Regions from separate parts of the Bradyrhizobium sp. USDA 3650 genome, predicted to be linked through region 1. Evidence: predicted binding sites of a transcription regulator. Region 1 holds the regulator's gene; the other holds the start of a gene.
What was found. Region 1 encodes HrcA, which represses chaperone genes, less so after heat shock. Its sites were predicted from a motif close to GTTAGCACTCNCNNNNNGNGAGTGCTAAC; they were not measured.
Positions count from the first base shown of each region.

Region 2: a site for HrcA is predicted at 6,137-6,165, ahead of ACVIN2_RS36335 (co-chaperone GroES). Genes of this name have one in related genera too.

Region 1 is NZ_JBSRZG010000001.1:4,417,558-4,428,085, forward strand. It holds gene gshB (glutathione synthase) at 91-1,035, opposite strand; gene ACVIN2_RS20625 (YraN family protein) at 1,046-1,447, opposite strand; gene rsmI (16S rRNA (cytidine(1402)-2'-O)-methyltransferase) at 1,434-2,384, opposite strand; gene ACVIN2_RS20635 (penicillin-binding protein activator) at 2,731-3,984, shown strand; gene hemW (radical SAM family heme chaperone HemW) at 4,132-5,316, opposite strand; partial or broken gene rdgB (RdgB/HAM1 family non-canonical purine NTP pyrophosphatase) at 5,333-5,970, opposite strand; gene rph (ribonuclease PH) at 5,982-6,695, opposite strand; gene hrcA (heat-inducible transcriptional repressor HrcA) at 6,876-7,964, shown strand; gene grpE (nucleotide exchange factor GrpE) at 8,060-8,674, shown strand; gene pncA (bifunctional nicotinamidase/pyrazinamidase) at 8,816-9,538, opposite strand; gene ACVIN2_RS20670 (hypothetical protein) at 9,684-10,528, opposite strand, start outside.
Region 2 is NZ_JBSRZG010000001.1:7,708,145-7,718,672, reverse strand. It holds gene ACVIN2_RS36370 (threonine aldolase family protein) at 1-567, opposite strand, end outside; gene ACVIN2_RS36365 (hypothetical protein) at 595-942, opposite strand; gene ACVIN2_RS36360 (transporter substrate-binding domain-containing protein) at 899-1,513, opposite strand; gene ACVIN2_RS36355 (LysR substrate-binding domain-containing protein) at 1,666-2,586, shown strand; gene ACVIN2_RS36350 (O-linked N-acetylglucosamine transferase, SPINDLY family protein) at 2,708-4,834, shown strand; gene ACVIN2_RS36345 (cupin domain-containing protein) at 4,847-5,386, opposite strand; gene ACVIN2_RS36340 (usg protein) at 5,542-5,829, opposite strand; gene ACVIN2_RS36335 (co-chaperone GroES) at 6,208-6,522, shown strand; gene groL (chaperonin GroEL) at 6,567-8,207, shown strand; gene lepB (signal peptidase I) at 8,447-9,193, opposite strand; gene ACVIN2_RS36320 (LysR family transcriptional regulator) at 9,295-10,128, opposite strand; gene ACVIN2_RS36315 (cysteine hydrolase family protein) at 10,259-10,528, shown strand, end outside.

The sequences.
Region 1 (10,528 bases):
GGAGCGGAGCGCAATCCGGGGCCGCTGAACATGGTGTGGCATCCCGGATTTCGCTGCGCTCCATCCGGGCTACGAGCTACGGGCCGCTCCCTACTTCGCCCGCTTCTGCTCGATCACGTCCCAGAGCTTTGCGGCAACGTCCGGTCCGCCGAGCCGCGCGATGGCGCGGATGCCGGTCGGCGAGGTCACGTTGATCTCGGTGAGGTTGCCGTTGATGACGTCGATGCCGACGAACAACAGCCCGCGCTCGCGCAGCGCCGGGCCGACGGTGGCGCAGATCTCGCGCTCGCGCGGCGTGAGCTCGGTCTCCTGCGCTGCGCCGCCGCGCACCATGTTGGAGCGGAGGTCGTCGGCGGCCGGCACGCGATTCACCGCGCCGGCGAACTCGCCGTTGATCAGGATGATGCGCTTGTCGCCGTGCTTTACCTCGGGGATGAACTGCTGGATCACCCAGGCTTCCTTGAATGTCACCGAGAACATGTCGAACAGCGAGCCGAAATTCATGTCCTGCGGCATCACGCGGAACACCGCCGCGCCGCCATGGCCGTGCAGCGGCTTCATGACGACGGCGCCGTGCCTGTCGCGAAACGCGTTGATCTCGTCGAGATCGCGCGAGATCAGCGTCGGCGGCATCAGCTGCGGAAAGTTCATCACGAACAGCTTTTCCGGGGCGTTGCGCACCGAGGCGGGGTCGTTGACGACGAGTGTCTTCGGATGGATGCGTTCGAGCAGGTGCGTCGAGGTGATGTAGGCGAGGTCGAACGGCGGATCCTGGCGCAGCAGCACCACGTCGAAGCCGTTGAGCGCCTCGCGCCTGGGCTCGCCCAGGGTGAAATGATCGCCGGGCTCGTCGCGCACGGTGAGCAGCTGAACCGGAGCGACGATCTCCTCGCCGACCATCGAGAGCTTGTCGGGTGTGTAATAGGACAGGCCGTGGCCGCGCTTCTGCGCCTCCAGGAGCAGCGCAAAGGTGGAATCGCCCTTGATGTTGATGCGGGCGATGGGGTCCATCTGGACGGCGACGTTCAGTTTCATGGTCTGCCTTTCAGGTCGAGGCGTCGAATGCCGCCAACACATGGCGTGGAAGTGACCGCGGCGCAATCAGCATGGCATCGAATCGCATTTCGAATTCCGCATGCTCGGGATGCGCGACGAGCCAGCCTTGCGCGGCGTCGATGATGCGCTGCTGCTGGCGCGGCGTCACGGCGAAGGCGGCATCGTCCAGCGTTGCGCGCGCCTTGACCTCGACGAAGGCAATCAGATTGCGGCGGCGCGCCACGATGTCGATCTCGCCATGCGGCGTGCGGAAGCGCTTGGCGAGGATGCGGTAGCCCTTGGCCATGAGATAGGCCGCGGCGCGGCTTTCCGCGGAGATGCCGGTGCGGAACGCGGCGACGCGCTCGGGCGAGGCGATTTTCGGTTCCGCGGGGGCCTCAGTCTTCGCCATCGCCGCCCCGCAGATCTTTGGCAAGCTCGAGCGCGCGGGCATAGACCTCGCGGCGCGGCCGGCCCGAGAGCGCGACCGCATGCGCCACCGCATCCTTGACGCTGTTCGCGGCGAGCTGCTCGCGCAGGACGTGGTCGAGCGCATTCGATGTCAGCATCTCGGCATCCGCCGCAGGCGGAGCGATCACCAGCACGAATTCGCCGCGCGTCTCCAGCGTGTCGGCATCGCGCGCGAGCTCACGCAGCGTCGCGCGCGAAATCTGCTCGTGCAGTTTGGTCAGCTCGCGGCAGATCGCGGCTTCACGGGCCCCCATGATCTCGGCGAGCTCGGCGAGCGTGTCCTGCACGCGGTTACCGGAATCGAACATCACCAGCGTCGCATCGATGCGCGCAAGCTCGGCCAGGCGCGACTTCCGCGCGGCTGATTTGGAAGGCAGAAAGCCTTCGAAGAAGAAGCGGTCGGTTGGCAGCGCTGCGACCGACAGCGCCGCCAGCACCGAGGACGGGCCGGGCAGCGCGTAGACGGCGTGGCCGGCGGCGCAGACTTCGCGCACCAGCTTGTAGCCGGGGTCCGAGATCAGCGGCGTGCCGGCGTCCGACACCAGCGCGATCGAGCCGCCCTGCGAAAGCCGCTCCAGGATCTTCGGACGGGCCGCTTCAGCGTTGTGCTCGTGATACTGCTTGAGCTGCGCGGAGATGTCGTAGCGCTCGGTCAGACGCCGCGTGATGCGGGTGTCCTCGCAGGCGATGACATCGACCCCGGCGAGGGTCTGCAGCGCCCGCAGCGTGATGTCGCCGAGATTGCCGATGGGGGTCGCGACCAAATGCAGGCCATGCGCGGCCTTCGGCGCGACAAGCCGATGGGCGTCGATGGAGAAACCGCGCGAGGCGGGCTCCGTCGTCTCGGGTGTATTTATCGGGGACGGCTTTACGCGCATAATCAGACGAACTTAGGCATGATCCCCGGGACTGGGAACCGGTCCCCGGAAAAAGATCGTGCCTGGGCGAGGCAAGGGGCGAGGAAGGACTGGAATGTGATCCATTCGGCATCACATTCCCCAGGGAATGAAGCGTCAGCGCCATATTCGCGGCGGAAACGCCGCCTTGATGCTGGGTGACGGACGGCGGGCAGCTAGCCAGAACTTGAGAGGAAGCCGCGTTAAGCGGGCATTATCCTTTTGTTTGAGTTAACTATTTGCCGACAATATGCCTGAATCCATGGCCGGTGTCGTGGAAAGAATGTCGTGACCGGCTGGCGACGGTCGGTCAGAAGAGAAAACTGTCATGACGGGCCCACGTGATCCCAGATCCTCCTTTTCGGAGGAGTCTCCCGTTCAGGGATCCCTGATGTCAGGGGCAACCCGGCGAAGCGCGCTCGGCCTGTTGCTCGGCACGCCGCTGCTGTCGGCCTGCGCCGGCGTGCAGCAGAGCCTGAGCCAGTTCTCCAATCCGTTCAGCAGTTCCTCTCCGCCTCCGGCCCAGCCGGCCGGCCCGCCGCAGCAGGCGACGACTGCCGGCACCGGCGGGGTGAAGGTCGCCGTGATCCTGCCGCTTTCGGCATCCGGCAATGCCGGCCTCGCCGCGCAGTCGATGCGCAATGCCGCCGAGATGGCGCTGGCCGAGTTCCAGAATCCCAACATCCAGCTCCTGATCAAGGACGACAATGGCAGCCCGCAGGGCGCGCAGGCGAGTGCGCAGCAGGCGGTCGACGAGGGCGCCGAGATCATCCTGGGGCCGCTGTTCGCGCAGTCGGTGCCTGCGGTGGCGCAAATCGCGCGCACGCGTGGCATCCCGGTGATGGCGTTCTCGACCGATTCCAGCATCGCCGGCCGCGGTGTCTATCTGCTGAGCTTCCTGCCGGAGTCCGACGTCAACCGCATCGTCGAATATTCCGGCAGCATCGGAAAGCGCTCCGTCGCCGTTCTGGTGCCGGACAATGCTTATGGCAACGTGGTCGAGGCCGCGGTGAAGGCGGCGGTGCCGCGCCGCGGCGGGCGCATCGTCGCGTTCGAGAAATACGGCGCCGACCGCGCCACGCCGGCCCGGACCGTGGCGCAGCAGCTTGGCAGCGCCGATGCGCTGTTCATCGCCGATGATGGCGATGCCGTCGTCTCGGTCGCCGATGCGATGAGCGCGGCGGGGGCGAATCTACGCAATATCCAGCTGCTCGGCACCGGCCTGTGGGACAGTCCGCGCGTCTATGCCAGCCCAAGCTTGCAAGGTGGCCTCTACGCCGCGCCCGATCCGGCCGGCTTCCGCGCCTTCTCCGGCCGCTATCGCACCAAATATGGCGCGGAGCCAGTGCGCACCGCAACGCTCGCCTATGACGCGGTTGCCCTCGTCGCCGCGCTGGCGCGAACGCAAGGCACCACCCGCTTCTCGCCGGACGTGCTCACCAATCCTTCCGGATTCGCCGGCATCGACGGCCTGTTCCGCTTCCGCGCCGACGGCACCAACGAGCGGGGCCTCGCGGTGATGAAGGTGACGACGGGCGGCGGTGTTGCGGTGGCGGGCTCGCCGAAGAGTTTTGGGGCGTAGCTGTTTCCTCGACGTCGTCCTGGCGAAAGCCAGGACCCATAACCACAGGACGCGGTTTTGCGAAGACTCGTGGTTGTCAGCTTTACGCTGCAACTGCTCTTTGGGGTAATGGGTCCTGGCTTTCGCCAGGACGACGATGGAGAGACCTTACGCCGCCAGATCCGCGACCACCGCATCGAGCACCGGAAAACCGCTGCTGGTCACGCGCAGCCGCCCCGTTGCATCCACCGTGATCGCGCCTTCTTCGCGCAGCAGCGTGATGCGCTTGGGATCGAGCGAGCGGCCGGAGAGCGCTTTGTAACGCTCGGGGTCGATGCCTTCGGCCAAACGTAGTCCCATCAGCAAAAATTCGTCGGCGCGTTCTTCGCTGTTGAGGAGATCGTCGGTGACGACGCCGTGGCCGTTGGTCTCGACCCGCATCAGCCAGGCTTCGGGGCGCTTCTCGGTGGCGGTCGCGTGCCTGATACCGTCGATGTCGAGCCGGCCATGGGCACCGGGGCCGATGCCGGCATATTCCTCGCCGCGCCAGTAGACCAGATTGTGCCGGCACTCGGCGCCGCGCCGCGCGTGATTGGAAATCTCGTAGGCGGGCAGGCCGAGCCTGTCGCAGGTCTCCTGCGTGACGTCGTAAAGCGCGCGTGCGACCGCTTCATCCGGCGTTTTCAGCTTGCCGGCCTGATACAGGCCGAAGAACGGCGTGCCTTCTTCGATCGTCAATTGATAAAGCGACAGATGCTCGGCCGCCTCGCCGATCGCGAGACGCAATTCATCAGCCCACATCGCCGGCGTCTGGTCGGGACGGGCGTAGATCAGGTCGAACGAATAACGGTCGAACGAGCGGCGCGCGATGGCGACCGCGTCGAGGGCCTCGCGCGCGCTGTGCATGCGGCCGAGCGCTTTCAGCGAGGCATCGTCGAGCGCTTGCACGCCGAGCGAGACGCGATTGACGCCGGCGGCGCGATAGCCCGCGAAGCGCGTAGCCTCGACGCTGGTCGGGTTTGCCTCCAGCGTGACTTCAACGTCTTTCGCCACAATCCAGTGCTTGCCGATGGCATCGAGCACAGCGCCGACGGTTGCAGGCTGCATGAGCGAGGGTGTGCCGCCGCCGAGAAAGATCGAGGTGACTTCGCGGCCGGGTGCGCGCTCGGCGGTCGCAGCGATCTCGCGCGCGAAAGCCGACGCAAAGCGCGCCTCGTCGATCGCGGCGTGGCGGACATGGCTGTTGAAGTCGCAATAGGGGCACTTCGACAGGCAGAACGGCCAGTGCACGTAGACGCCGAAGGCTTCGGATTCTTGTGTTGACGCGTTTTCCTGGCGCGAACCGGTATCCACTTCGCTCGAAAACGCTCTAGCGCGGCTCAAGGCAGATCTCCGCCAGTTTCACGAAGGCGCGGGCACGGTGCGACAGGCCGAGACCGAGCGGCGGCAGCCCGTGCTTCTCGATGCTCTCCATCTCGCCGAAGGTGCGGCTGTGGCCGTCGGGCAAAAACATCGGGTCGTAGCCGAAGCCGGCGGTGCCGCGCGGCGGCCACACCAGCGTGCCGTCCACGCGCGCCTCGACCTCTTCGCGATGGTCGTCGGGCCATGCAACGCAGAGCGCGGAAACGAAATGCGCCTTGCGCTTGGCGGGCGTGGTCGCGCCACGCTCCTGCAACAGCCGTTCGATCTGCGCCATTGCCGCGGCAAAATCCTTGTTCGGGCCGGCCCAGCGCGCCGAGTAGATGCCGGGCGCGCCGTCGAGCGCGTCGACCACGATGCCGGAATCATCGGCGAAAGACGGCAGCTTCGTCGCCTGCGCTGCCGCGATCGCCTTGATCGCGCGGCGTTGCTGCGGAAATCGTTTCCGGTCTCTTCCGGCTCCGGAAGGCCTAATTCGCCGGCCGACACCGCCTCGATGCCGTAAGGCGCGAGCAGCTCCTTCATCTCGGCGAGCTTGCCGGGATTATGGGTCGCGATGACCAGCTTTCCGGTGATTCGGCGATGCATCGGCCTATTGACTACGCTACCGCCAGTTTCTGCAAGTCCACGAGACGCGCGACGCCCTTGCGCGCCAGCGCCATCAACGCCAGGAACTCGGCTTCCGTGAACGGTTCGCGTTCCGCGGTGCCCTGGACTTCGATGATGCGGCCATCGCCCGTCATGACGAAATTGGCGTCGGTATCGGCTTCGGAGTCCTCGGCATAGTCGAGGTCGAGCACGGGCGTGCCCTTGTAGATGCCGCAGGAGATCGCGGCGACGTTGTCGCGCAACACGTTGGCTTTGACCATGTTGCGCGCCTTCATCCAGGTGATGCAATCGGCGAGGGCGACCCAGGCACCGGTGATCGAGGCCGTGCGGGTGCCGCCGTCGGCCTGGAGCACGTCGCAATCGACCGTGATCTGGCGCTCACCGAGCGCTTCGAGATTGATGATGGTGCGAAGCGAGCGGCCGATCAGGCGCTGGATTTCGACGGTGCGGCCGCTCTGCTTTCCGGCGGAGGCCTCGCGGCGGGTGCGTTCCGACGTCGCGCGCGGCAGCATGCCGTATTCGGCGGTGACCCAGCCGCGGCCCTGGCCCTTGAGCCATGGCGGCAGGCGGTCTTCCAGCGTGGCGGTGACCAGCACGTGGGTGTCGCCGAATTTCACCAGGCACGAGCCTTCCGCATATTTGACCACGCCGCGCTCCAGCGTCACGGGGCGCAATTCGTCGGGCGCACGGCGGCTTGGCCGCATGGGAATCCTCCAAAACTCTCGGAAAAGGGCTGTTGGCGGTGCTTGTAGGGGGGGTAAGGGTGGGCGGCAAGGGGGAAGATCGAGGCCTTATTCACCCCCGATTTTCAATCCGCGAACGCCACGCTTGTCAGAAGCCCCAGGGATAGACAAATTACCTGTATCTGAGAGGAGTTACGGTCTGTGGCCCATCACGATCCGATCCATCTGATCGCGCCGCGCGCGGGCCTTGCCCAGCTCAACGAGCGTTCCCGCGACATCTTTCGTCAAATCGTCGAAAGCTATCTCGCGACCGGGGAGCCGGTGGGCTCGCGCAATATTTCGCGCCTGATCGCCATGCCGCTGTCGCCCGCTTCAGTCCGCAACGTCATGGCCGACCTGGAACAGCTCGGCCTGATCTACGCCCCGCACACCTCCGCCGGCCGGCTGCCGACGGAACTCGGCCTGCGCTTCTTCGTGGATGCCCTGATGCAGGTCGGCGACCTCAATGACAGTGAACGGCAGGCGATCCAGAGCCAGTTGACCTCCGTGGGCCACGCGCAATCGGTCGAGGCTGCGCTCGAGGAAGCATTGACGCGGCTTTCCGGCCTGACCCGTGCGGCCGCCGTCGTGCTGACGCCGAAATCCAATGCGCGGCTGAAACATATCGAATTCGTCCGCTTGGAACCGGAAAAGGCGTTGGTGATCCTGGTCGGCGAGGACGGGCAGGTCGAAAACCGCGTCTTGACGCTGCCGCCGGGAGTTCCATCCTCGGCGTTGACCGAAGCCGGCAACTTCCTCAATGCCCGGATCCGGGGCCGGACCCTGGCCGAGGCGCGGCTGGAGCTCGAGACCGCACTCGGAGAGGCGCGCACCGAGCTCGATCAGCTGACGCACAAGGTGATCTCGGCCGGTATCGCCAGCTGGTCCGGCGGTGAGAACGAGGACCGGCAGCTCATCGTCCGCGGCCACGCCAATCTGCTCGAGGATTTGCATGCGCTGGAGGATCTCGAGCGCGTTCGCCTGCTGTTCGACGACCTCGAGACCAAGCGCGGCGTGATCGACCTGCTCGGGCGGGCCGAGACCGCGGAAGGCGTGCGGATCTTCATCGGCAGTGAGAACAAGCTGTTCTCGCTGTCGGGCTCGTCCACCATCATCTCGCCCTATCGGGACGCTGCCGGCCATATCGTCGGCGTTTTGGGCGTGATCGGGCCGACGCGACTGAATTATGCCCGCGTGATCCCGACCGTGGACTACGCTGCCCGCATCGTCAGCCGGCTCCTGGGGGGCTGACCGGCGTCTCCCCCGATCACGGGCGCTTGATTTTCGGTGCCCGAAGCACGATATCCGGGCCAGAAACCCCTGAGATGAATGCGAAAAGAGAGCCGATGACCGATCGAGACCGGCAACCCGAAGACACGAGTGCTGCGGCCGGCGAGCCCGTGGTGTCAAAACCCTACATCATGCCCGACGATCCCGAGCCCGGCTCGGTCGAGCTCCTGCAGAAGGAAGTCGCCGAGGCGCGCGACCGCATGCTGCGGACGCTGGCCGAGATGGAGAATTTGCGCAAGCGCACCGCCAAGGAGGTCGCTGACGCCAAGCTCTACGGCGTCACGGGCTTTGCCCGCGACGTGCTCGACATCGCCGACAACCTCCAGCGCGCGCTCGATGCCGTTCCGGCCGAGGCCCGTGCGGCGGCCGATGCAGGCCTCGCTTCGCTGATCGAGGGCGTCGAGCTGACCGAGCGCTCGCTGCTCAGCGCGCTGGAAAAACACGGCGTGAAGAAGTTCGATCCCCTGGGCCAGAAGTTCGACCCGAACTTCCAGCAGGCGATGTTCGAGGTGCCTGATGCATCGGTGCCCGCGGGCACCGTCGTGCAGGTCATGCAGGCCGGTTACACCATCGGCGAGCGCGTGCTGCGTCCCGCCTTGGTCGGTGTCGCCAAGGGCGGCGCCAAGGCCGCGCCCGCCAACAGCAACGAGCCGAACGGCGCGGCGAACTAGTTGATCCTCATGGTGAGGAGGCGCGTCAGCGCCGTCTCGAACCATGCGGGCCGAACTGCTGCAGCGGGGCCTTCATCCTTCGAGACGCGCGCGAAAATGCGCGCTCCTCAGGATGAGGGTCTTGCAGTTTTTTGACCGGGCCTACGCGCTCGCCGCGATATCCGCGGACTGGATCCGCTTCACGCCGGCCTTGGCCATATCGGCCCAGGCTTTTGCGAGCGAACCCTGATTGTCGATGCCGCGGCAGGCGTCTTCCACCACATAGACCTCGAAGCCCGCCTTGCGCGCGTCGAGCGCGGTCCATGCGACGCAAAAATCCGTCGCCAGCCCGACTACGAAGACGCGCTTGATCTTGCGCCCCTTCAGATAGCCGGCAAGGCCGGTCGAGGTCTTGCCATCGGCTTCGAGGAAGGCCGAATAGCTGTCGACGTCCTTGTGAAACCCCTTGCGGATGATGAGCTCGGCGTGCGGGATCGCAAGGTCTTTCGACAGCGCGGCGCCGTCGGTGCCCTGCACGCAATGGTCGGGCCACAGCACCTGCTTGCCGTAGGGAAGATCGACGGTCTCGAACGGCTTCTTGCCGGCGTGGACCGATGCGAAGGAAACATGGCCTTGCGTGTGCCAGTCTTGCGTCATCACCACGTTCGAAAACGCTTTCGAGATCTTGTTGATGACGGGCACCACTCGCTCGCCTTCCTTCACGGCAAGGCTGCCGCCGGGAAGGAAGCAATTCTGCACGTCGATCACGAGCAGCGCGGATGCATCGTCCGGCTTGATCGATGTGGCCGCCAGAATCGCGGTTGGCGCGAGCGCCACGAGCGCGCTCGTCCCGAGCGCCGCCAAGACTTGTCGCCGATCCAGCATCATTCGCCTCCCTCCAGGATGAACTCAACGGAAGGGGAGCCTAGTTCCGTTCGTATACGAACAGAAGCCCGAAAATGCAGCCGGCTTTGGTGAGTGGTTGGGCTGCTGACCGGATACCTTCGTCGGGACGACGATGAGTGTCGGGTTAGCCTTTCGGCTGGATGCCGTCGCGGACTGCGCGGAAGCGGGTGAAGGCGGCCGGCCATTGCTCGCGCGGGGCGCTGGCGATGATGCGCAGCGAGGCGCCGCCGCTGCTGAAGCGGATCCACTGCACCACGGTCACCGGCGTCTTGTCCTTGCCGCTGACGCCGTCGATCCGGGTCTCGAAACCCTGCTGGCCGCTGATGCGGATCGGCTCGGACATGGTGACGCGGGACTCGCGCACGCCGGGAATCTGGAGCGCCGCCTCCTGGGCGAAGCGGGCGCGGTCGTCGGCGGCTTGCGGGGTGGCGCCAATCACGCCGAGGATGATGAACGGCTTCGATTCATAGCCGGAGCTCTCGTCGCCGTCGGCCAAGATGATGCTCGAGCCCGGCGCCAGCGTGCGAACGTCCTTGAAGTCTGCGAGATCGGTGATCTTGAACGGCATCAGCGCGATCTGCTCTTCGGCCGAGACCTGCTTGCGGGTGACGACGCTCGCGAACATCTGCCGCACCGCCTCGTCGGTGTAGATCTTGACCGCATTCTCCGGAATCTGCACCGCGACATAGCCGGAGAAGCCGGCCCCCGGCACGATCATCGAATAGCGCCGAACCGGGGTCTCGCCGGCCTTGCCGCTCTCGGTCGTGAAATAGGCAAGACCCGCGGGCGTCTCGATCTTGTCCTGCTTGACGCCGTTGGCTCCGGCCGTATTGGAGTTGAAGGCGCTCACCACCTCGCCATAGGCCGCCGGCGGCAGCTCTGTGATCAGCACCTTGACGCTGCCGTCCTCGCTCTCGAAGCCGGGAAAGGTCTTGGCCGTGTTGAGACCGACCAATGGCACCATGCCGA
Region 2 (10,528 bases), 3.3 Mb from region 1:
GGCGGCGTTGAACAGCCGCGCGCCGTCGAGATGCACCGGGACACCCCGGGCCGAGGCCATGGCGTGCACGGCCTGCATATGATCCAGCGGCAATACGGCGCCGCTCGCGTTGTTGTGCGAGGTTTCCATTGCGACAAGAGCGGTCCCGAGCTTGAGCCCTTCGCCCTGCAGGGCGTCCTCCAGCAAATTCAGATCCATTGCGCCGGCGGTGCCGGCAATGGCGAGGTAGAACTGCCCCGTAAACGTCGCCGCCCCTCGTTCCGAGGTGTACATATGGGCATTCGATTCCAGCACGATCTGTTCGCTGCGCTGCGACTGCGCCAGCGTCGCCAGCAAATTGGCCATGGTGCAGCTCGGCACAAACAGGCCGGCGTCCTTGCCCAACGCCGCAGCCGCGACGGCCTCCAGCTCCTGCACCGTGGGGTCACCGTCCAACCCGTCATCGCCGAGCGGCGCAGAGGCCATGCGGGCATACATCGCCTCGGTCGGCTTGGTGACGGTATCGCTGCGCAGATCGATGGGTGGCAACCCGGCGCCTGCCGGACTCGTGTCGTTTTGATGTGCCATTGCGAGACCTCTAGAGCGCTTGTCGCGTCATTCGTAGACTGCCGGGTCGCCGGAATCGGTCGGGTTGGCGAGCGCCCGCTTGAGGGCGGCGCTCATCGGGAATTTCAGGTTGAGGCCATGCGGTGGAATTGGTGAATTGAAATATTTATCGTAGAGCGCCGCAATCTGTCCGCTCTTCATCAGGTCGATCACGGCATCGTCGACCATCTTCTTGAAAGCAGGATCGTCCTTGGGTTGGACGATGCCATAGGGCGCCGTCTCGAGGCTCTTGCTACCGATCAGGAAGTCATCCGGCGTTCTGGACGAGGCGACCGTGGCATAGGCAAGACCGTCATCGTTGGCGGTGCCGGCTACCCGGCCCGTCGACACCAACAAGAAGGTCTCGGCGGTGTCCTTGGCCGGCACCACCGTTGCTGAGATTGTCCCTGGCATTGATCAGCGTAATCACCTTGAACGTCTGGCCGCCGGCCTGGGCGGCGATGGCCTTGCCGCGAAACGAAGCCGGGTCGTTGACATCGACCCCGCCATCCTTGCGCGCGACGAGGACGACCTGCGCAACGAAGGTGGTGGGAGCAAAGGCAACGAGTTTATGCCGCTCGATGTTATTGGTCGTGTTGCCGCATTCGAGATCGATCGTGCCGTTGGCGAGCAGCTGAATGCGTGTCGCCGAGGTGATGGGGTTGTAGCGAACCTCGAGCTTGGGAAGCTTGAGGGCCGTCTTGATCGCCTGCACCACCTGTTCACAGATTTCCACGGTGTAACCGATCGGCTTCTGGTTGCCGTCGAGATAGGCGAAGGGCACCGAGGTCTCGGGGTACCCCAATGTGATCGAGCCGCTCTCACGGATCTTGTCCAGCCTGCCCGCGCCCTGGGCCATGGCCTCGCTGGAAAGAAGAACACCAGCGACGGTCGCCGCGGCCAGTGCCTTGATCATCGTCGCTTTCATATGTCCCTCTTGTCGCGAATCTCGGTGACGCCGTCCACGGTGGGTGAGCAACCCCAAGACAGCTCCGTGCGAACAGCTCCGTGCCCTGGACTATCGTCCAAAAGCCCGATCTGATGAAATTCCAGTTTCATACTCTCCTATACGGATTTGATATGGCGACCAGACGCATGGGCCTGAAGCATGTGGAGGCTTTTCGGGCGGTCTTCGTGACGGGATCGATGACGCAGGCGGCTCAGCGCATGCATACCTCGCAGCCCCAGATCAGCCGCCTGATCGGACAGCTGGAGGCGATCACACAATTCCCGCTGTTCGACCGCAGTGGCGGCCGCCTCCGCCCGACGGTGGATGGATCGCGCTTTTTCCAGGAGGTCGAGAAGACTTTCATCGGCCTGGCGGGACTGGAGGCCAGCGCAGCCAGCATCCGCTCGTTCGGTATGGGTCGGTTAAGTGTTGCGGCGATGCCGCGCCTGGCTGGCGGCCTGCTGACGCGCATCGCGGCACGCTTCAAGGTGGACTATCCGCATGTGATGATCTCGATCCGATCCGGCACGGCGAGCGCCGTGCACGACTGGGTCAGTTCCGGGCTTTGCGACACCGGATTGGCAATGCTCTACGGCGAGGCTGCGGGGGTGCATGTCGAGCCGGTGCTCAAGACCCGTTGCGTCGCGATCATGCCGAAGGCGCATCGTCTTGCGCAGAAGAAGACGCTGCGCCCTGCCGATTTCGCCGACGAGGCCTTCATTTCGTTCGCCACGGGGAGTCCACTCTACGATCGCATCGATACGATCTTCGCGCAGGCCGGCGTCACGCGCCGCATTGTTGCGGAGACCGATCTGGGCGCATCGGTCTGCGCCCTGGTCGCCGCGGGCCTCGGCATCAGCATTATCAACCCGATTGCCGCGCATGACGAAAGCTCCGGTGCGGCCCTGATCACGCGCCCCTTCAACCCGGCCGTCCCCGTTACGATCGCACTGCTCTATCCACCTTATGCCGCGCGCGCCCGGTTGATCGATGCCTTCAGCGAATATGCTCGCAAGGTCATGAGCACGGAATTGGGCTATCTCGAGCGGTAACGGGTCGATCCGCGGCGAGGCTTGCGTGAGGCTGGCGCCCTGGTAGCTCCGATGGAGCGCAGCGCAATCGCGACAATCCTTCCATGTTAATCTCGTCAGGAGATTCGGGTGGAATTGATTCATGAGCGACAGCGTCGGCCAGCGTGCATTTCAAAATTCCCGGCTTCAGAAACGGCAAAAAGCCGAGGTCGGGCCGTTGCTCGCGCGCGCCCTCCAGCTCCACAAAGCGGGACTTCTCCGCGAGGCAAAGACGGCCTATCGCGAACTCCTGGAGCTCGCGCCCAACCATTTCATCGCGCTTCATTTGCTGGGCGCTTTGGAGGCTGAAGCCAAAAACTATCAGCAGGCGCAAGTTCTGCTGAGCCGAGCGGTGGCCGTGGATCCGCGATCTGCCGAAGCTCATATGAGCCTGGGTGTCGCGCTCAACGGGCTAAAACGTCACAATGAGGCCCGCGAGAGCTATCGAAAGGCCCTCGCCCTCCGACCTAACTACGCCTTGGCCCTGTCTAATCTCGGGAACGCAAGCGCGGCCCTTGAACTCTATCAGGAAGCGCTCGAGAGCTACGACAAGGCGCTCGCAATCGACGGAAGACTTTCCGAAGCCCATAACGGCCGGGGTTGGGCGCTCTGCCGTCTGCGCGCCTATGACGAGGCTGTCGCAAGCTTAAACCGCGCGTTATCGATCAAGCCTGACTATGCCTCGGCGCTGTCGAGCCGCGCCGTTGCATTGCGGGAGCTTCAGCGATTCGACGAAGCCATGGCGGATTGCAATCGCGCAATCGCCCTGGCACCCGACGACGCGAATGGGTGGCTCTGGCGGGCCAGCATCTTGCTCCTGACCCGGCAAGTTGCCGAAGCATTGTCCGATTGCGAGAAGGCTCTCGCGGCCGATCCCGGCTTCTCTCAGGCCCACAGCCTGCTCGGCCAATGTCTCGCAGCACTTGGCCGGGTCGACGAAGCGCTCGCCAGTTTCGACAGAGCTCTCGACATCGAGCCGGATCAGAGCACGATCTCCAGCAAGATATTCACCCTCGACTTTATGGCCGACGCCAGCGTTGCGCAGCATCAGCAAGCGCGACGTGTATGGTGGGAGCAGATCGGTGCGAAGATCGCCTCGGCAGCGGCGGGACCACATGACAACAGCCGCGATCCGGATCGCCGTCTGGTGCTGGGTTATGTCTCGTCGGATTTTCATGCACATTCGGCGGCGTTCATTTTCAAGCCGGTCCTGCAGCACCATGATCGGGCACAGTTCGAGATCGTGTGCTACGCTTGTTCACCGAAAACGGATGCGACGACCCGCGAATTTCAGGGCATCGCCGATCGCTGGCGGGACGCCTCGCAATGGTCCGACGATCGCCTCGCCGCCCAGATTCGCGCCGATGGCGTCGATATCCTGATCGATCTGTCCGGCCATACCAGCGGAAACCGCCTCGGTGTGTTTGCGCGCAAGCCGGCACCAGTTCAGGTGCATGGCTGGGGCCACGGCACCGGCACCGGGCTGCCAACGATCGATTATCTGTTCTCGGACCCGGTCGCGATTCCGGTTGCGGTTCGGCATCTGTTTGCGGAGACCGTCGTTGACCTGCCGTGCTTTGTGACGCTGGCGCCGCTGCCGGACGGGATTGCGCGGGCGCCGACGCCGGCGATCGCGAACGGCTTCATCACATTCGGTGTCTTCAACCGCATCAGCAAGATTTCGAACGAGGCGGTGGGCGTCTGGTCCAGGATTCTCGAGCGGGTGCCGGGGTCGCGACTGCTGATCAAGGATACTGCGCTGGACGCTCAGCTGGTCCGCGACAATCTGCTGGCGCGGTTTGCAGCTGGCCGGTTGCCGGCCGAACGCGTCGATCTGCTCGGAGCCACGTCGCGAGACGAGCATCTGGCAGCGTTCAATCGCGTCGATATTGGCCTCGACCCATTCCCGCAGAATGGCGGCGTCAGCACGTGGGAAGCCTTGCAGATGGGCGTGCCGGTGGTGGCGAAGCTCGGTCACAGCCTGCCGAGCCGTGCTGCCGGCTCCATCCTCGCCGCACTGGGCCTGCCGGACTGGGTCGCGGAAAGCGATGAGGCCTATGTCGAGATCGCAGCGAGCCGTGGGGCACAGATCGGCGACCTCGATAAGTTGCGCCGCGAACTGCCCGGACAGATCAGGGCTGCGGCCGCCGGCAACCCCGTCTCATACGCGCAAGCGGTGGACGATGCCTATCGCGCGATGTGGAAACGCTATTGCAACGACGGCGGCTGATCTCCGCTTCGCCTACGCCTTCAATTCCACCGTCCTGAACTCCGCCGGCAGGATCACCTCCAGCAGCTCGACGTCGTCCGAATAGTCCAGGATCATGTGCTTGATCTTCGGCGGCTGGGTCCAGGCGCTGCCTTCTTTCATCAGCGTCTCGCCCTCTCCGTCCATATAGGTCTTCACCCAGCCCTTGAGCACGTACACCATCTGGAATTCGACGTCGTGGAAGTGCAGCTTCGACACCTCGTCCGGGTTGCAGGGGCCTTGCAGCCGGATCACGTGCGCTTGCGCCAGCCCGTGGCTCGCAGCGGCGATGCCGAGATCGCGATATTTCGCGTAGGTGCGCAGACCGTCGGCCTTGAAGTCTTCCTCACGGTGATGGCTGATCGCGATGCGCTGCTTGGGCCGCGCCGGTTTCTTGACGGATGACTTGGCCGGTGTCGCGCGAGCTTTCGCCTTCACCGCCTTGCGCGCCGTGGGTCGTGCTGCGGGTTTGGCCCCGCTTCGCTTCTTCGCCGCCGCCTGCGATGCGCTACGCGATTTTGCTTTCTTGGCCATGGCGATCTCCCCTGTTGTTATGGGGGAGAGGTTAGCACGGAATGCGAAATCGTAGGATGGGTTAGCGTCAGTGTAACCCACCACTTCGCTCCGCCAGCGTGGAAGCATGGCGGGTTACGCTGACGCTAACCCACCCTACAGCACCGCGCTCGCCTTCAATGCAGCCGGAATACGCCGTCGACCGCGCGCAGCTCGGCCGGCTTAATCAGCTTGGAATGCGCGACCGTGACCGAGAACAGCGGACCGTCGAGCTTCTTCTGCCAGAACGCCAGGAAATCCGTCAGCGCGGGAAATTTCGGAAACATGTCGTAGTTCTGCCAGACATAGGTCTGGAGCAGCGAGCGATGATCCGGCATCCGGTAAAGAATTTCGGCCGTCGTCAGCCCGTAACCCAGCACCTGTTTCCGGAAGTCGTCGGAAACAACCCCAACTCGCGAGACCATGCCAACCTCCTTTGCAGGAGCGCATATTCAAGGGGTGGCTTTCCGGTACGCGCCCTACGAGCCACCCGGTGGAGATGCGCTCACATGAGTGAAATGTGACGCAAACTGACAATCCATCTCAAGCCCAAAAGTTTAACAAGCTGTTGAAATTCAATGCGTTAGCAGCAGATGTCGCTCCGTGCTAATACGGGCGCCGAGCGCGATTAACGATGGAAAGAGATTTTGGCAGGCGGCGCTTCCGAGTGCTATTTATCTGCTACAAGCCCTTGCTCCCGCCAAAATCCTGCCTTATCTGAGCTGTGCCTGTGCTAGCACTCGCGGGCGCAGACTGCTAACAATCCAAAATTCCCAACTCGTGCAAAAGCTTAGGAGAACTGCATGAAATTCCGTCCGCTTCACGACCGCGTCGTGGTCAAGCGCATCGACGCAGAAGAGAAGACCGCTGGCGGCATCATCATTCCCGACACGGCCAAGGAAAAGCCCTCGCAGGGCGAAATCGTCGCCGTGGGCCCGGGTGGCCGCGACGAAGCAGGCAAGCTGATCCCGATCGACCTGAAGGTCGGCGACCGCGTGCTGTTCGGCAAGTGGTCCGGCACTGAGGTCAAGATCGACAACGTCGATCTGCTGATCATGAAGGAAAGCGACATCATGGGCGTCCTCGACGTCCCCGCTTCCAAGAAGAAGGCGGCCTAAGCGCCCCTCTCTTATCCAGCTAAACACCTAAGGAAAAAATCCAGATGGCAGCAAAAGAAGTTAAATTCTCGGTCGATGCGCGCGACAAGATGCTTCGCGGCGTCGACATTCTCGCCAACGCGGTGAAGGTCACGCTCGGTCCGAAGGGCCGCAACGTCGTGCTCGACAAGTCGTTCGGCGCTCCCCGCATCACCAAGGACGGCGTCACCGTCGCCAAGGAGATCGAGCTCGAGGACAAGTTCGAGAACATGGGCGCGCAGATGGTGCGCGAAGTCGCCTCCAAGTCCGCTGACGCGGCCGGCGACGGCACCACCACCGCCACCGTGCTGGCCCAAGCGATCGTGCGCGAAGGCGCCAAGTCGGTTGCCGCCGGCATGAACCCGATGGACCTCAAGCGCGGTATCGACCTCGCGGTCGAAGCCGTCGTTGCGGACCTCGTCAAGAACTCCAAGAAGGTCACCTCGAACGACGAGATCGCCCAGGTCGGCACCATCTCGGCCAACGGTGACGCGGAGATCGGCAAGTTCCTCGCCGACGCCATGAAGAAGGTCGGCAACGAGGGTGTCATCACCGTCGAGGAAGCCAAGTCGCTCGAGACCGAGCTCGACGTCGTCGAGGGCATGCAGTTCGACCGCGGCTACATCTCGCCCTACTTCGTCACCAACGCCGACAAGATGCGCGTTGAGATGGACGACGCCTACATCCTGATCAACGAGAAGAAGCTCTCCTCGCTGAACGAGCTGCTTCCGCTGCTCGAGGCCGTGGTGCAGACCGGCAAGCCGCTGGTCATCGTCGCCGAGGACGTCGAAGGCGAAGCGCTTGCGACTCTGGTCGTGAACCGTCTGCGTGGCGGCCTGAAGGTTGCGGCCGTCAAGGCTCCGGGCTTCGGCGATCGCCGTAAGGCCATGCTGCAGGACATCGCGATCCTGACCGGCGGCCAGGCGATCTCGGAAGATCTCGGCATCAAGCTCGAGAACGTGACGCTCAACATGCTCGGTCGCGCCAAGAAGGTGATGATCGACAAGGAGAACACCACGATCGTCAACGGCGCCGGCAAGAAGGCCGACATCGAAGCGCGCGTGGCTCAGATCAAGGCGCAGATCGAGGAAACCACCTCGGACTACGACCGTGAGAAGCTCCAGGAGCGTCTTGCCAAGCTCGCAGGCGGCGTCGCGGTGATCCGCGTCGGCGGCGCGACCGAGGTCGAGGTGAAGGAGCGCAAGGATCGCGTTGATGACGCGATGCATGCGACCCGCGCCGCGGTCGAGGAAGGCATCGTTCCGGGCGGCGGCGTCGCCCTGCTCCGTGCCTCCGAGCAGCTCAAGGGCCTGCGCACCAAGAACGACGACCAGAAGACCGGCGTCGAGATCGTGCGCAAGGCGCTCTCCGCGCCCGCTCGCCAGATCGCGATCAACGCCGGTGAAGACGGCTCCGTGATCGTCGGCAAGGTCCTCGAGAACAAGTCGTACGCCTACGGCTTCGACTCCCAGACCGGCGAATATGTCGATCTCGTCAAGAAGGGCATCATCGACCCGACCAAGGTGGTCCGTACCGCGATCCAGAACGCAGCCTCGGTTGCGGCTCTCTTGATCACCACGGAAGCCATGGTCGCCGAGCTGCCCAAGAAGGGCGGCGCCGGTCCGGCGATGCCCCCGGGCGGCGGCATGGGCGGCATGGATTTCTGATCCAGCCATTTCGGCAAACGACAAAATGCGAAACCCCGGCAGCGATGCCGGGGTTTTTGTTTTTGGAGGATCGCTTCGCGCACCCCATGATCACAGCCCGTAGCTCGGATGGAGCGGAAGCGAAATCCGGGGCCCCGTATCCGACGCGAGCAGTTCTCCTGGATTGCGCTGCGCTCCATCCAGGCTACGAACTCAGTTCATGCAGGCGCCGCGCACTGCTCCCGGAATGACGGTGGGCCTCACCACACCTTCCCCAGCCGCTCCATGTGCGGCTCGCCGTGTTGGTCGAGCGACCAGAATATCCGCGTCACCTTGCCGACCAGATTGTCCATCGGCACGAATCCAATCGACGACATCACGCGGCTGTCGCTCGAGTTGTCTCTGTTATCACCGAGCACGAAGAAATGGCCCGGCGGCACGGTGTAGACGTCGGTGTTGTCGTAGTAGCCGTTGTCGACGCAGTCCTGCGTCACGTAGGAGGCGCCGTTCGGCAGCGTCTCGCGCCAGCGCTTGGCCTTCGCACTGTCATCCGCGCCGCAGGTGGAGCCGGCAACCACCGCCTTCAGGGCGACGCGCGTCACCGGGCGGTCGTTGAGGATGAGTTGGCCCTGCCGCATCTGGATCCGATCACCGGGCAGCCCGACCACGCGCTTGACATAGTCGACCGAGGTGTCCTTTGGCGTCCGGAATACGACGACGTCGCCATGCTCGGGCTCGGCGGCCCGGACACGCCCGGAGATCCACGACGGCGCGAAGGGAAACGAATAGCGGCCGTAGCCATAGGCATATTTTGCGGCAAAGACGTAATCGCCGACGACCAGCGTCGGCGTCATCGAGCCGGACGGGATGTTGAACGGCTGGAACAGGAAGATGCGAAACAGAAACGGCGGCGACCACAGCACCGGAATCAGGAGGATCAGGATGACGATCGCCTTCCATTCCCGCACTTTGGCCTGCGGGTGGATGGTTTCCTGAAGAGTGGTCATGCGCTGCCCTGATCAAGCCCGTCACGAGATTACGCAACCTTCGCGCGCACGCAATCCCATAACTTGGTCGCGCCGCGCACGGATCGCGTTCACGCCCGCAATCAGCCGCGCGCGAGATCGCTAAAGCAGCGGCGGATCCATTCGATGGTGAGCCGCGTCGCCGGATCGCGCTTGAGATGGTTCTGCACCAGCAGCCAGACGTCGCGGCGCCCGGGCAGCAGTGTGGCGCGCAGGCGGCGATCGCCGAGCAAGTCCGCGCAGACATGCTCCGGCAACACGCCGGCGGCCTGATGCGCGCGGATCAGGTTACGGATGACGCGAACGTTGTCGGTGACGCAGCGCGCGTGGGCTTGCTTCATACGCAGGAATTGCATCTCGGGAATGGCACCGAGTTCGTCCGGATAGGCGCACAGCACCGGCTCGCCCTCGGTCGCAACAGGCTCGAAATAATAGAGCTTGACGTCACCGAGCCTGGAGATCGCGAAGTCTCCCTTGTCGGGTTTGCGCAGACGGATAGCGAGATCGGCTTCCCAGCGCGAGAACTTGACGTTCTCGCTCGAGGTGAGGAATTGCAGCGTCAGGCCGGGATTGGCGCGCAGGAAGTCGCTCGCCCGCGGCGACAGAACCTCCTCGGCGACCGTATTGGTGGAGGCGATACGCAGGCGTCCCACCGGGCCCGCCAGACTCTCGCCGACGCGACCGATCTCGGCGGCATGAGCGGCCATCGCCTCGACATGCGCCAGCACCGCCTCGCAATGGCGCGTCGGCCGGCGCTGGCCGTCCACCGCATCGAACAGAGGCACGCCGAGATCGCGCTGGATGCGTGCAAGCCTGCGGCCGACCGTGGTCTCGTCGATGCGCAGCCGCGCGCTGGCGCCGGCATAGGTGCCCTCGTCCCTGACCGCGGCGATGATGCGCAGATCGTCCCAGTTCATGCGATGAGCCTAGCAGGTGCCACCGGCTCCTGCAAATTTGCAGCCATATGCTGCAATAGTCCTGCACATTGGCAGGCTGCCGCCGCGCTAGTGTCGCGCCATCCGATACCGCCAGGAAAGCCCGACCCGCATGACCGCCCCAAAAACCCTGCTTGAATTATCCGGCGCAGATCTCAATCCGCCCAGACTCGCCGATTCCTGCCTCGTGCTGATCGACATCCAGAACGAATATTGCGCCGGCCCGCTCGCCTTGCCGGATGCGGAGCCCGCGATCGCCGCCGCCGCGCGCCTGCTCGCCCGCGCGAGGGCGAGCGGCGCTGCGATCTTCCATATCGCGCACAAGGGACGTGCCGGCAGCCTGTTCGACCGCGAGGTCGCGCGCGGCGCGATCGTCAGGAAC